Regions from separate parts of the Bradyrhizobium sp. PMVTL-01 genome, predicted to be linked through region 1. Evidence: predicted binding sites of a transcription regulator. Region 1 holds the regulator's gene; the other holds the start of a gene.
The links. The regulator PhoB, encoded in region 1, activates phosphate uptake and scavenging genes when phosphate is short. The targets are predictions, from matches to a motif close to TGTCATNNANCTGTCAT.
Positions count from the first base shown of each region.

Region 2: ACRQ5Q_RS24990 (DUF47 domain-containing protein) is a predicted target of PhoB. The motif match lies at 2,072-2,088, and genes of this name have one in related genera.

Region 1 is NZ_CP193982.1:8,207,048-8,214,087, reverse strand. Features, by position in the region: gene pstS (phosphate ABC transporter substrate-binding protein PstS) at 46-1,059, shown strand; gene pstC (phosphate ABC transporter permease subunit PstC) at 1,199-2,188, shown strand; gene pstA (phosphate ABC transporter permease PstA) at 2,190-3,035, shown strand; gene pstB (phosphate ABC transporter ATP-binding protein PstB) at 3,032-3,850, shown strand; gene phoU (phosphate signaling complex protein PhoU) at 3,862-4,578, shown strand; gene phoB (phosphate regulon transcriptional regulator PhoB) at 4,601-5,308, shown strand; gene ACRQ5Q_RS39570 (GcrA family cell cycle regulator) at 5,416-5,928, opposite strand; gene ACRQ5Q_RS39565 (aspartate aminotransferase family protein) at 6,382-7,040, shown strand, end outside.
Region 2 is NZ_CP193982.1:5,104,817-5,111,856, forward strand. Features, by position in the region: gene sugE (quaternary ammonium compound efflux SMR transporter SugE) at 58-372, shown strand; gene ACRQ5Q_RS24985 (inorganic phosphate transporter) at 365-1,372, opposite strand; gene ACRQ5Q_RS24990 (DUF47 domain-containing protein) at 1,385-2,029, opposite strand; gene ACRQ5Q_RS24995 (branched-chain amino acid ABC transporter permease) at 2,185-3,153, opposite strand; gene ACRQ5Q_RS25000 (branched-chain amino acid ABC transporter permease) at 3,155-4,018, opposite strand; gene ACRQ5Q_RS25005 (ABC transporter substrate-binding protein) at 4,091-5,314, opposite strand; gene ACRQ5Q_RS25010 (ABC transporter ATP-binding protein) at 5,351-6,097, opposite strand; gene ACRQ5Q_RS25015 (ABC transporter ATP-binding protein) at 6,090-6,845, opposite strand.

The DNA.
Region 1 (7,040 bases):
CGATCGGGCGCGGATGGCGCTTCGCTCCCCTGTATGGAGACCAGCATGAATTTCATCAAAACGATCGTCGCTGCCGGCTTGGTCGCCGCAACGACGACGGTGGCCTCCGCCGCCGATATCACGGGCGCCGGTGCGACCTTCCCGTTCCCGATCTATTCCAAATGGGCTGATGCCTATAAGAAGCAGACCGGCAACGGTCTGAACTACCAGTCGATCGGTTCGGGCGGCGGCATCAAGCAGATCCAGGCCAAGACCGTGACCTTCGGCGCCAGCGACGCGCCGCTCAAGGCCGAGCAGCTCGAGAAGGACGGCCTCGTCCAGTGGCCGATGGTGATGGGCGCCATCGTCCCCGTCGTCAACATCGAGGGTGTGAAGCCGGGCGAGATCGTGTTCGACGGCGAGACCCTGGCCGGAATCTATCTCGGCAAGATCACCAAGTGGGACGACGCCGCGATCAAGAAGCTCAATCCGAACGTGAAGCTGCCGTCGGACGCCATCACCGTGGTTCGCCGCTCGGACGGCTCAGGCACCACCTTCAACTTCACCAACTATCTCTCCAAGGCCAGCGCGGACTGGAAGAGCAAGGTCGGCGAGGGCACCGCGGTCGAGTGGCCGGTCGGCGTCGGCGCCAAGGGCAATGAAGGCGTGTCGGGCAACATCAGCCAGACCAAGAACTCGATCGGCTACGTCGAGTACGCCTATGCCAAGCAGAACAAGCTGACCTACACCGGTCTCGTCAACAAGGCCGGCAAGCCGGTGCAGCCGACCGTCGAGGCGTTCCAGGCGGCCGCCTCCAATGCCGACTGGGCCAAGGCGCCCGGCTACTACGTCATCCTGACCGACCAGCCCGGCGACAAGTCCTGGCCGATCACCGCGGCGACCTTCATCCTCATGCACAAGGAAGCCACCGACAAGGCGGCCTCGCAGGAAGCCATCAAGTTCTTCCGCTGGGCCTTCAAGAACGGCGGCAAGATGGCTGAGGAACTCGACTACATCCCGATGCCCGACAGCGTCGTTCAGCTGATCGAGAAGACCTGGGCTGCCGAGATCAAGAGCTAAGGCGCTCCTGTCCCGGCATGGTGCCGGGATGATCTCCAAGATCTCCGCTCCGGATCGGCCTTGCGCCGCCTCCGGAGCGCGCCACCGACAAACAACAAGCGTATATGAATAACGGCTACAGGGGATCGGCGTGGCTGAGATGGCTGTCGAGAGCGACGTAATTGATGCTGCCGGACCGTATGATCGCGCCAAGGCCTTGAGCGCGTTCAAGCTCGGTGACGTCACCTTCTACTGGATCACGCGGCTGTCCGCGATCTCGGTGCTACTCATTCTCGGCGGCATCATCGTCTCGCTCATCGTCGGCGCCTTCCCGGCGATGAAGGAGTACGGCATCTCCTTCCTGTGGACGCAGCGTTGGGCGCCGTCGGCCGATCCGCCCGTGCTGGGCGCGCTCGGGCCGATGTACGGCACGTTGGTCACCTCCTTCATCGCGATGCTGATCGCCATTCCGGTTGGTCTCGGCATTGCCATTTTCCTCACCGAGCTGTGCCCGCAATGGCTGCGCCGCCCGATCGGCATGGCTGTCGAGCTGCTCGCCGGCATTCCCTCGATCATCTATGGCATGTGGGGCTTCTTCGTGCTCGGCCCGTTCCTGGCCAACACGTTCCAGCCCTTCATGATCAGGATCTTTGACGGCGTCCCTGTGCTGGGTGCGATCTTCGCGGGGCCGCCGTCCTATCTCAGCCTGTTCAACGCCGCGCTGATCCTCGCCATCATGGTGCTGCCCTTTATCACCTCGATCTCGGTCGACGTGTTCAAGACCGTGCCGCCGGTGCTAAAGGAGGCCGCCTACGGCGTCGGCTGCACCACCTGGGAAGTCGTCCGCAGCGTGGTGATCCCCTACACCCGCGTCGGCATCATCGGCGGCGTCATGCTGGCGCTGGGCCGCGCGCTCGGCGAGACCATGGCGGTGACCTTCATCATCGGCAACTCGTTCCGGATCTCCTCGTCGATCTTCGCGCCCGGCACGACGATCTCGGCGGCGATCGCGTCCGAATTCGCCGAGAGCGACGGCCTGCACCAGTCCGGCCTGATACTGCTCGGCCTGCTCCTGTTCGTGCTGACGTTCTTCGTGCTCGCGGCCGCTCGGCTGATGCTGCTGCGTCTGGAAAAGAAGGCGGGGAAGTGAAATGAACCCGATCTACGCCCGCCGCCGCCGCAAGGACATCGTGATCCGCGGGCTCTGCATTGCCGCCGCCGCCTTCGGCGTCACCTGGCTTGCGCTGATCCTGATCACGCTGCTCTACAACGGTATTGCCGGTCTGAACCTGCAGATCTTCGTCGCGGACACACCGCCTCCGGGCTCGACCGAAGGCGGCCTGCGCAACGCCATCGTCGGCTCGATCATCATGACCGTGCTCGGCGTCGGCATCGGCGCGCCGCTGGGCCTGTTCGCCGGCACCTATCTCGCCGAGTACGGCCGCAACGACAAGCTGACCTCGGTGATCCGCTTCATCAACGACATCCTGCTCTCGGCGCCCTCGATCATCATCGGCCTGTTCATCTACGGTGCGGTGGTGGTGCCGATGCGCGGCTTCTCGGCGATTGCGGGCGCGCTCGCGCTCGCCGTGATCGTCATCCCGGTGGTGGTGCGCACGACCGAGGACATGCTGCTCCTGGTGCCGAACGCGCTGCGCGAGGCGGCAAGTGCGCTCGGCCTGCCGCGCTCGCTGGTGATCAAGCGCATCGCCTATCGTGCGGCCCGCTCGGGTCTCATCACCGGCGTGCTGCTCGCCACCGCCCGCGTCGCCGGCGAGACCGCGCCGCTGCTCTTCACCGCGCTGTCGAACCAGTTCTTCAGCCTCAGCCTGAACAAGACGATGGCGAACCTGCCGGTCACCATCAACAACTTCGTGCAGAGCCCCTACGCCTACTGGAAGCAGCTCGCCTGGAGCGGCGCGCTGCTGATCACGCTCACCGTGCTTGCCCTGAACATTGGCGCGCGCATCCTCGGCGCCGAGAGGACTGCAAAATGACCGATCTTTCCGTATCCGTGAGTTCCAACGCGCATCTGGCCTCGCAGCCGATGCCGGAAGCGCCCGCCAAGGTGACGGTGCGCAACCTCAACTTCTATTACGGCGACCACCACGCGCTGAAGAACATCAATTTGACGCTCGGCACCAACCGCGTCACGGCGTTCATCGGCCCGTCGGGCTGCGGCAAGTCGACCCTGCTGCGCATCTTCAACCGGATGTACGACCTCTATCCAGGCCAGCGCGCCACCGGTCAGCTGATGCTCGACCAGACCAACATCCTCGATCCCAAGCTGGACCTGAACCTGCTGCGCGCCCGGGTGGGCATGGTGTTCCAGAAGCCGACGCCGTTCCCGATGACGATCTACGAGAACATCGCCTTCGGCATCCGCCTCTATGAGAAGATCTCGAAGTCCGAGATGGACGACCGGGTCGAGAAGGCGCTGCGCGGCGGCGCGCTGTGGAACGAGGTCAAGGACAAGCTCAACGCCTCGGGCCTGTCGCTCTCCGGCGGCCAGCAGCAGCGCCTCTGCATCGCCCGCACCGTCGCGGTCCGCCCTGAAGTGATTTTGTTCGACGAGCCCTGCTCGGCGCTCGACCCGATCTCGACCGCCAAGGTCGAGGAGCTGATCCAGGAATTGTCCGAGAACTACACGATCGCGATCGTTACCCACAACATGCAGCAGGCGGCGCGCGTCTCCGACAAGACCGCCTTCATGTATCTCGGCGAGCTGATCGAGTTCGACGACACCAGCAAGATCTTCACGTCGCCGAGCGATCGGCGCACGCAGGATTACATCACCGGCCGGTTCGGCTGAGGAGACGGGACATGGGTTCTGAACATACCGCAAAGGCCTTCGACACCGACCTCCAGGAGCTCACTCGGCTCGTCGCCGAGATGGGCGGTATCGCCGAGCGCATGATCGTCGATTCCGTCGACGCGCTGATCCGCCGCGACGTCGCGCTCGGCCAGCGCGTCGTCACCACCGATGCCGAGCTCGACGCGCTGCAGAAGAAGATCGAGGAGCGCGCCGTGCTCACGATCGCCCGCCGCCAGCCGATGGCGGTGGACCTGCGCGAGATCGTCGGCGCCATGCGCGTTGCGACCGACCTCGAGCGCATCGGCGACCTCGCCAAGAACATGGGCAAGCGCGTCGCCGCGCTCGATGCCGACTTCCATCCGCTCAAACTGTTCCGCGGCCTGGAGCACATGACCGACCTCGTGCAGCAGCAGGTCAAGTCGGTGCTGGACGCCTATGCCGCGCACGATCTGCCGGCGGCGATGGCGGTGTGGAAGGGCGACGAGGAAGTCGACGCCATCTGCACCTCGCTGTTCCGCGAACTCCTCACCTACATGATGGAGGATCCGCGCAACATCTCGTTCTGCATCCATCTGATGTTCTGTGCCAAGAACATCGAGCGGATCGGCGACCACGCCACCAACATCGCCGAGACCGTGTTCTACATGATCGAGGGTCAGGCCATCACCGACAAGCGGCCGAAGGGCGACATGACGACCTTCGCCACGACGGTCCCGAATACCTGAAGACTCAAGGAGCGACGAGCCGATGGGCGCACGCATCATGGTGGTTGAGGACGAGGAAGCTCTCACCGAGCTTCTCCGCTACAACCTCGAAGGCGACGGCTATGACGTCGAGACGGTGATGCGCGGCGACGATGCCGACACCCGCCTCAAGGAGCACATCCCCGACCTGATCGTGCTCGACTGGATGCTGCCGGGGCTCTCCGGCATCGAGCTGTGCCGGAGGCTGCGCACCCGTCCCGAGACCAAGCAGCTACCGATCATCATGCTCACCGCGCGTGGCGAGGAGAGCGAGCGGGTGCGGGGGCTTGCGACCGGCGCCGACGACTACATCGTCAAGCCGTTCTCGGTGCCCGAGCTGCTGGCGCGGGTGAAGGGCCTGTTGCGGCGCGCCAGCCCCGAGCGGCTCGCCACCGTGCTCGCCTATGGCGACATCGAGCTCGACCGCGAGAAGCGCCGCGTCGCGCGCTCGGGCCGGCCGATCGATCTCGGTCCGACCGAGTATCGCCTGCTCGAGTTCTTCCTCGAGCATCCCGGTCGCGTGTTCTCGCGCGAGCAGCTGCTCGACAGTGTCTGGGGCCGCGACATCTACATCGACGAGCGCACCGTCGACGTCCATATCGGCCGCCTGCGCAAGCTGCTCAATCTCGGCCGCGAGCAGGACCCGATCCGCACCGTCCGCGGCGCCGGCTACGCGCTCGACGATCGCTTTGCGAAGGCCGAGCAGACCTGAGAGCGGCTTCGAGCAAGCCAAACAAAAAGCGCGCCACGTGGCGCGCTTGTTTATGTCTCGGTTGTCGTCCCGGCCTCACGTCGGGACGAGGTAGTTTAAAGCCGTGCTCAGCGCGTGCCGGGCTTTGCCGGCGCGCGACGGCGGTCGGCCGCGGGCTGATACGCGACGCGCGAATGCTGGGCGCAGTAGGGCAGGCCGGAGAGCGCCTTGCCGCCGCAGAAGAAGAAATCCGGGCTCGAGGGATCGCCGACCGGCCAGTGGCAGGTCGCCTCGTTCAACTCGAGCAGCGACAGCCGCTGGCTCATCGGCACCACGTTGTCGTAGGTCACAGGCTCTGCCTCGACCTCGACCTCGAAGGCCTGCGCCAGCGCGGTGTTGCCGCGCGCAATCGGGCGGCTGACCCGCATCATGTGCTGAGCCGGGCGCGCCTTGCGCGGCCGGGGAGCTGCCGATGAGGGGCTCTTGGCGCGGCCCGACAGGCCGAGCCTGTGCACCTTGCCGATCACGGCATTACGGGTCACGTTGCCGAGCTCGGCTGCGATCTGGCTGGCCGACAATCCGGCCTCCCAGAGCTTTTTCAGCTGCTCGACGCGATCGTCGGACCAGGTCAAAACCGTCATTGCACCCTTTCCCTCGCCGTGCGGCTGCCGTCCTGGCGCCTCGCGGCGAATGCCTAAGCCTCGAAAAACCCGTGCCGCCAGAATCCCTTAAGGCTCGCCGGGCGTAACCAGAACGCCCGAACGTTTACGCCGGTACATGAGGACTTAGAGGATCAGAACTGCTGCACGAGATGTCGTATCTGACAAGCCAAACGCTACAATATGGCGTGACTCACGCGCAAGAGTCAGCCGACTCGCTTCCACATGTTCCGTGGCAAAAACCCCGCAAATCCGGCACCGCAAGACTACGGATTCAGCGTTTCCCGGGGCTTTCAGGCGGCATTGACACCCGTTCTACCCGGCATAAGATAGTGCCACGTGCCGCCCTTAAAAGGCGGCACGTTTCGTTTTCCGGGCCGGTTGATGGTGCGCTGCGTGAGCGCTTCAGGCCGTCCGCAACATCAAGTGATCGTCATGACTGACAGCGCCGCGCCGCATTTGCTCCCCGTTTTCGCCAGGGCCAACCTCGGTTTCGAGCGCGGCGAAGGCTGCTGGCTGATCGCGACCAATGGCGAGCGCTATCTCGATTTCACCTCGGGCGTCGCCGTCAACGCGCTCGGCCATGCCCATCCCGCGCTGGTCAAGGCGTTGCAGGAGCAGGCGACCAAGCTCTGGCACATGTCGAACCTGTTCCAGAGCCCGGACGGCGAGAAACTCGCGGCGCGTCTGTGCCAGGAAAGCTTCGCGGACTTCGTGTTCTTCTGCAATTCCGGCGCCGAAGCGCTGGAAGGCGTGATCAAGCTGGTCCGCCATCATCACTTCTCCAAGGGCCATGCGGAGCGCTACCGCATCATCACCTTCGAGGGCGCCTTCCACGGCCGCACGCTGGCGACGCTCGCTGCGACGGGATCTGCAAAATATCTTGAAGGGTTCGGCCCGCCGATGGACGGCTTCGACCAGGTCCCGCATGGTGACATCGAAGCCGTCAAGAAGGCGATCGGTCCGCAGACCGCCGGCATCCTGCTCGAGCCGATCCAGGGTGAGGGCGGCGTGCGATCGTCGACGCCCGCCTTCCTCAAGGCGCTGCGTCAGCTCTGCGACGAGAAGGGCCTGCTGCTCGCCTTCGACGAGGT
Region 2 (7,040 bases), 3.1 Mb from region 1:
CCTATCCCACCAGCATATCAGCCGCGGGGACGACCCTGCCGTGAATGGAGGGTCGTCATGGCCTGGAGCATCCTGTTCGTCGCCGGTCTTCTCGAGATCACCTGGGCGATCGGGCTGAAATACACCGAGGGTTTCAGCAGGCTTGTTCCCTCCGTCATCACGCTCGCGGCGATGGCCGGCAGCGTGATCCTGCTCGGAGTAGCACTCAAATCGCTGCCCGTCGGGACCGCCTATGCGGTCTGGACCGGGATCGGCGCGGTCGGCACCGCCACGCTCGGCATCGTCCTGTTCGGGGAGCCGGCCACGGCGTTCCGCCTCGCCAGCATCGGGCTGATCGTGGCCGGCATCGTCGGGTTGAAGCACGTCACCTGACGAAGATCCTGACCGCCCACCAGGTCAGCGCGGCCACGATGGCCGAGGCCGGGATCGTGATCACCCAGGCATAGACGATCGAGCTTGCGACGTTCCAGCGCACCGCCGAGACGCGCCGGGCCGCGCCGACGCCGACGATGGCGCCGGTGATGGTGTGGGTGGTCGAGACGGGAACCCCGAGGAAGGTCGCCATGAACAGGGTCGCAGCGCCCCCGGTCTCGGCGCAAAAACCTTGCATCGGCGTCAGCTTGGTGATGCGCAGGCCCATGGTGCGGACGATGCGCCAGCCGCCCATCAGCGTGCCCAGCGCCATCGCCGCCTGGCAGGACAGCACCACCCAGAACGGCACCGAGAACTCATTGCCGAGATGGCCCTGCGAGTACAGCAGCACGGCGATGATGCCCATCGTCTTCTGTGCATCGTTGCCGCCATGGCCGAGCGAGTAGAGCGAGGCGGAGGCGAATTGCAGGATGCGGAAGGCGCGGTCGACCGCGAACGGCGTCGAGCGCACCGACAGCCACGATACGATCGCGACCAGCATCATCGCGAGCAGGAAACCGACCAGCGGCGACAGCACGATCGCCAGCACCGTCTTCGACAGACCGCTCCACACCGCCGCCGAAATCCCCGCTTTGGCCATGCCGCCGCCGACGAGGCCGCCGATCAGCGCATGCGAGGACGAGGATGGGATGCCGAGCGCCCAGGTGACGATGTTCCAGACGATGGCACCGACGAGGGCTGCGAAGATCACCTGGGCGTCGACGATCGAGGGATCGATGATGCCGGTGCCGATGGTCTGGGCGACGTGCAGGCCGAACACCATGAAGGCAACGAAATTGAAGAACGCGGCCCAGAACACCGCGAATTGCGGCCGCAGCACGCGGGTCGAGACGATGGTCGCGATCGAATTGGCGGCGTCGTGCAGGCCGTTCAGGAAGTCGAACAGCAGCGCGACGGCGATCAATCCGACCAGGAGGGGAACACCCAACGCAGCATCCACGGCAGCCCCGCCCTATACCTGCTCAATGACGATGCTGTTGATCTCGTTCGCGACGTCATCGAAGCGGTCGGCCACCTTCTCGAGGTGGTCGTAGATCTCGACGCCGACGATGAAGTCCATCGCGTTGCCGTCGCGATGCTTGAGGAACAGCTCCTTCAGCCCGATGTCGTGGAGATCGTCGACGCGGCCCTCGAGCTTGCCGAGTTCCTCCGTGATCGCAGTCAGCATGGCGACGTTCTTGCCGATCGACTGCATCAGCGGCAGCGCGCGGCCGACCAGATTGGCGCATTCGATCAGAAGCGCGCCGATCTCCCGCATCGGCGGCTCGAAGGTGCGGACCTCGAACAGCATCACGGCCTTGGCCGTCTGCTGCATCTGGTCGATGGCATCGTCCAGCGAGGTGATGAGGTTCTTGATGTCGCCGCGATCGAACGGGGTGATGAAGGTGCGGCGCACCGCCGTCAACACCTCGCGGGTGATGTTGTCGGCATCGTTCTCGAACTGGTTGACGCGCTGGCAATAGACCGGCGTCTCCTCACCCCCGTTGAGCACGCCCTGGAGCGCGATCGCGCCCTGGATCACCGTCTGGGCATGGCGGTCGAACAGGTCGAAGAACCGTTCTTCCTTGGGCAGGAACGCGCGAAACCATCGCATCATGGGGCAGGCTACCGGTTGGATAATGGCCCGGCCCGGATGGGCCGTCATGAAACTGTCATAGACCATTTTCGGTCCGCGCGCGTGCTACCTCGCGCCCGCGGAGCCGGATCATCCACCGCTTTCACCGATGGCTAACTTTTCGTCGAATCAACGACTTAGAGCGAACGCCTGAAGTAATGGGCGATTTCACCGATGACGCCGCGGCGGAAGGTGAGCACGCAGATCACGAAGATCGAGCCCTGGATCACCGTCACCCACTGGCCGAAGCTCGCCAGATATTGCTGCATGGCGATGATCACGAAGGCGCCGACCACGGGGCCGAAGATGGTGCCGAGACCGCCGACCAGCGTCATCAGCACGACTTCGCCCGACATCGACCAATGCACGTCGGTGAGCGAGGCGTTCTGGGCCACGAACACCTTCAGCGCTCCGGCGAAGCCCGCCAGCGTGCCGGACAGGACGAAGGCCAGGAACTTGTACTGGTCGGTGCGGTAGCCCAGCGAGATGGCGCGCTGCTCGTTCTCGCGGATCGCCTTCAGGACCTCACCGAACGGCGAATTGATGATGCGGAAGATCAGCAGGAAGCCGGCGAGGAAGCCGACCAGCACGACGTAATACAGAACCGTCGGGTTGGAGAGATCGAGCACCCCGAACATGCGTCCCTGCGGAATGCCCTGGATGCCGTCCTCGCCATGGGTGAACGGCGCCTGGAGGTAGATGAAATACAGCAGCTGCGACAGCGCCAGCGTGATCATCGAGAAATAGATGCCCTGGCGGCGGATCGAAACGTAGCCGGTCACGATCGAGAGCGCGAAAGCCGCGGCGACGCCGACGAGGATGCCGAGTTCCGGCGGCAGGCCCCACACCTTCAGGGCATGCGCGCTGCAATAGCCGGCGGTCCCTAAGAACATGGCGTGGCCGAACGACAACAGGCCACCATAGCCGATCAGAAGATTGAAGGCGCAGGCGAGCAACGCAAAGCACAGCGCCTGCATCACGAAGAACGGATAGACGCCGGTGAAGGGCACCGCCGCCAGCAGCAGCGCCATCACTGCGAATACGATCATCTCGTCGCGCACTGCGCGCGGGGTTGCCTGCAGCGTATCGTCCGTCAGGGTTGTCATGTCAGGCCGCCCTTCCCGTCAATCCCGTCGGCTTCACCAGCAGCACCAGCACCATCAGCACGAACACGACGGTGTTGGAGGCCTCGGGGTAGAAATACTTGGTCAGGCCCTCGATCACCCCCAGCGCGAAGCCGGTGATGATGGAGCCCATGATCGATCCCATGCCGCCGATCACGACCACGGCGAACACCACGATGATGAGGTCGGCGCCCATCAGCGGGCGCACCTGGTTGATCGGCGCCGAGAGCACGCCGGCGAGCGCGGCAAGGCCGACGCCGAGCCCGTAGGTCAGCGTGATCATGCGCGGCACGTTGATGCCGAAGGCGCGGACCAGCGTCGGGTTTTCGGTGGCGGCGCGCAGGTAAGCGCCGAGCTGCGTCTTCTCGATCAGGAACCAGGTGGCAAGACACACCACCAGCGAGAACACGACGACCCAGCCGCGATAGATCGGCAGGAACATGAAGCCGAGATTCATGCCGCCCTTGAGCTGGTCCGGAATGGCGTAAGGCAGGCCAGAGGAGCCGAAATAGTTCTGGAACACGCCTTGCACGATCAGCGCGATGCCGAAGGTCAAGAGCAGGCCATAGAGATGGTCGAGCCCGGTCAGCCATTGCAGCATGGTCCGCTCCAGGATCATGCCGAAGATGCCCACGATGATCGGGGCCAGCAACAACGCCCACCAGTAATTGATACCGCCGAGGTTCAGCAGGAAATAGGCGACGAAAGCGCCCATCATATAGAGCGCGCCATGGGCGAAGTTGATGATGTTGAGCATGCCGAAGATCACGGCAAGCCCGAGACTGAGCAGCGCGTAGAACGAGCCGTTGATCAGTCCCACCAGTAGCTGAGCGTAAAGAGCCTGCATCGATCCCGCACCCGGTCCCTTCGGCGTTCCCTGAAAGTCGCCCGCAGGCTCCAAGGCCCGCGGGCGGTTATCCTACTTCTTGAGCAGCGCACACTTGCTTTCGGCCAGCGGCGTGAAGGCCTGATCGCCCGACACCGTTCCGACCAGCTTGTAGAAGTCCCACGGCCCCTTGGACTCCGAGGGCTTCTTCACCTCGAACAGATAGGCGTTGTGGATGGTGCGGCCGTTGGGCTGGATCTCGCCCTTGCCGAACAGATCGTCCTCGGTCGGCATCGACTTCATCTTCTCGACGACCTTGACGCCGTCATGAGGATTGCCGCCGAGGGCTTCCAGCGCCTTGAGATAGTGGCGCACGCCCGCATAGACGCCCGCCTGCACCATGGTCGGCGGCGCGTTGTTCTTCATCTTCCCGGAGAAGCGCTTGGAGAAGGCCCGGGTCTTGTCGTCCATGTCCCAGTAGAAGGTCTCGGTGAAGTTGAGGCCCTGCGCCGTCTCCAGACCGATCGCCTTGACGTCGGTGAGGAACAGCAGCAGCGCCGCGAGCTTCTGGCCGCCCTTGACGATGCCGAACTCGGCCGCCTGCTTGATCGTGTTGGTGGTATCGCCGCCGGCATTGGCGAGGCCGATGATCTTGGCCTTGGAAGCCTGCGCCTGCAGCAGGAAGGAGGAGAAGTCCGGCGTGTTCAGCGGATGCTTGACGCCGCCGACGACCTTGCCGCCGTTGGCGGTGACGACGGACGTGGTGTCGCGCTCGAGCGCCGCACCGAAGGCGTAGTCCGCGGTCAGGAAGAACCAGCTGTCGCCACCGGCCTTCACCAGCGCCTGGCCCGTGGTATGAGCCAGCATGTAGGTGTCGTAGGTCCAGTGCACGGTGTTGGGCGAGCACTGCGCATTGGTGAGGTCCGAGGTCGCTGCGCCCGAGTTGATGTAGACGCCGTTCTTCTCCTTGATGACGTTGTTGACGGCGAGCGCCACGCCGGAATTCGGCACGTCGACGATGACGTCGACCTTGTCCACGTCGAACCACTGCCGCGCGATCGCGGTGCCGATGTCCGGCTTGTTCTGGTGATCGCCGGAGATGATGTCGATCTTCCAGCCCTTCGAGGCAAGGCCGGAATCCTCAACCGCCATCTGCGCGGCGAGCGTCGAGCCGGGGCCGCCGAGATCGGCGTACAGGCCGGATTGATCGGACAGCGCGCCGATCTTGACGGCCTTGTCCTGCGCGGACGCGACGCCTGCTGCGGCGAAGGTGAGCGCGGTGGTCAGCAGCAATGACGCAATCGACCTGGTCTTCATGCAACTTTCCTTTTTTTGAAGTCTTCTCTGGCAGTTCTAGACGCCGAGATAGGCGTGGAGCTTGTCCATGTTGGCGGGGAGCTCCGAATTGGAGAACCCGTCAATGATCTTGCCGTGCTCGACCACATAATAACGATCGGCGACGGTGGATGCGAAGCGGAAGTTCTGCTCGACCAGGAGGATCGTGAAGCCCTCCTTCTTGAGCCGCGCAATGGTATGACCGATCTGCTGGATGATGACCGGCGCAAGGCCCTCGGTCGGCTCGTCCAGCATCAGGAAGCTCGCGCCGGTGCGCAGGATGCGCGCGATCGCGAGCATCTGCTGCTCGCCGCCGGACAGCTTCGTGCCCTGGCTGTTCAGCCGCTCCTTCAGGTTCGGAAACAGATCGAAGATCTGCTCCAGCGGCAGTCCGCCCTCGCGGACCACCGGCGGCAGCATCAAATTCTCTCGCACGTCGAGGCTGGCGAATATCCCCCGCTCTTCCGGGCAGAACGCGATGCCCATCCGCGCGATCTTGTCGGAGGTGGCGCGAATGATCTCCTGGTTGTTGAACTTCACCGAACCGGCACGCTTGCCGATGATGCCCATGATCGACTTCAGCGTGGTGGTCTTGCCGGCGCCGTTGCGCCCGAGCAGGGTGACGACCTCGCCCGCATTCACGTCGAAGTTGATCCCGTGCAGGATGTGGGACTCGCCGTACCATGCTTCGAGGTTGCGGACCTGGAGGATGTTTCCGCCGGTCGCAGCCCTTGCCGGAGCCTCGGCGATCGCAGTGTCAGGCATGACCGGCTCCCAGGTAGGCTTCCTTGACGCGCTCGTCCTTGGTGAGCTCGCTGTAATGACCTTGCGCGAGCACCTGCCCGCGCGTCAGCACCGTGATGATGTCGGAGAGATTGGCCACGACGCTCAAATTATGCTCGACCATCAGGATGGTGTATTTCGCGGAGATGCGCTTGATCAGTGCCGCGATCTTGTCGATGTCCTCGTGGCCCATGCCGGCCATCGGCTCGTCCAGCAGCATCATCTCCGGGTCGAGCGCGAGCGTGGTTGCGATCTCCAGTGCACGCTTGCGCCCATAGGGCATTTCGACCGCGGGCGTATTGGCAAACTCGCTGAGGCCGACATCGTTCAGCAGCTCGCGGGCGCGATCGTTGAAACGGTTGAGCACCGACTTCGAGCGCCAGAAATCGAAGGAACTGCCGTGCTGGCGCTGCAGCGCGACGCGGACGTTTTCCAGCGCGGTGAGATGCGGAAATACCGCTGAGATCTGGAACGAACGGACAAGTCCCATGCGGGCGACGTCGGCCGGCGCCATCGCGGTGATGTCCTGCCCCTTGTACAGGATCTTACCGGCAGACGGTTTGAGGAACTTGGTCAGAAGATTGAAACACGTCGTCTTGCCGGCGCCGTTCGGGCCGATCAACGCATGAATGCTCCCACGGCGAACCTTGAGCGCAACGTCGCGGACGGCGAAGAAGCCCGCGAACTCCTTGGTCAAGCCTTCCGTTTCGAGAATGAACTCATCGGCCAAACAGATTTCCCCCTGCCCGCGCGACGCGCCGCGCTGTCCTTGTTGCTTCGCCATCCCGGAGGTCCTGGAGCCCGTCCGGAACGCCGCCTCCGGGCGCGGAATATGCCGGAGGTGACGGGGGTTAGGCAAGGCGGAAAGCTGAGCAGATCAGGCCTCCGGCCGGGAAACAAATGCTCCCTTAGTCGGAGATGTTTT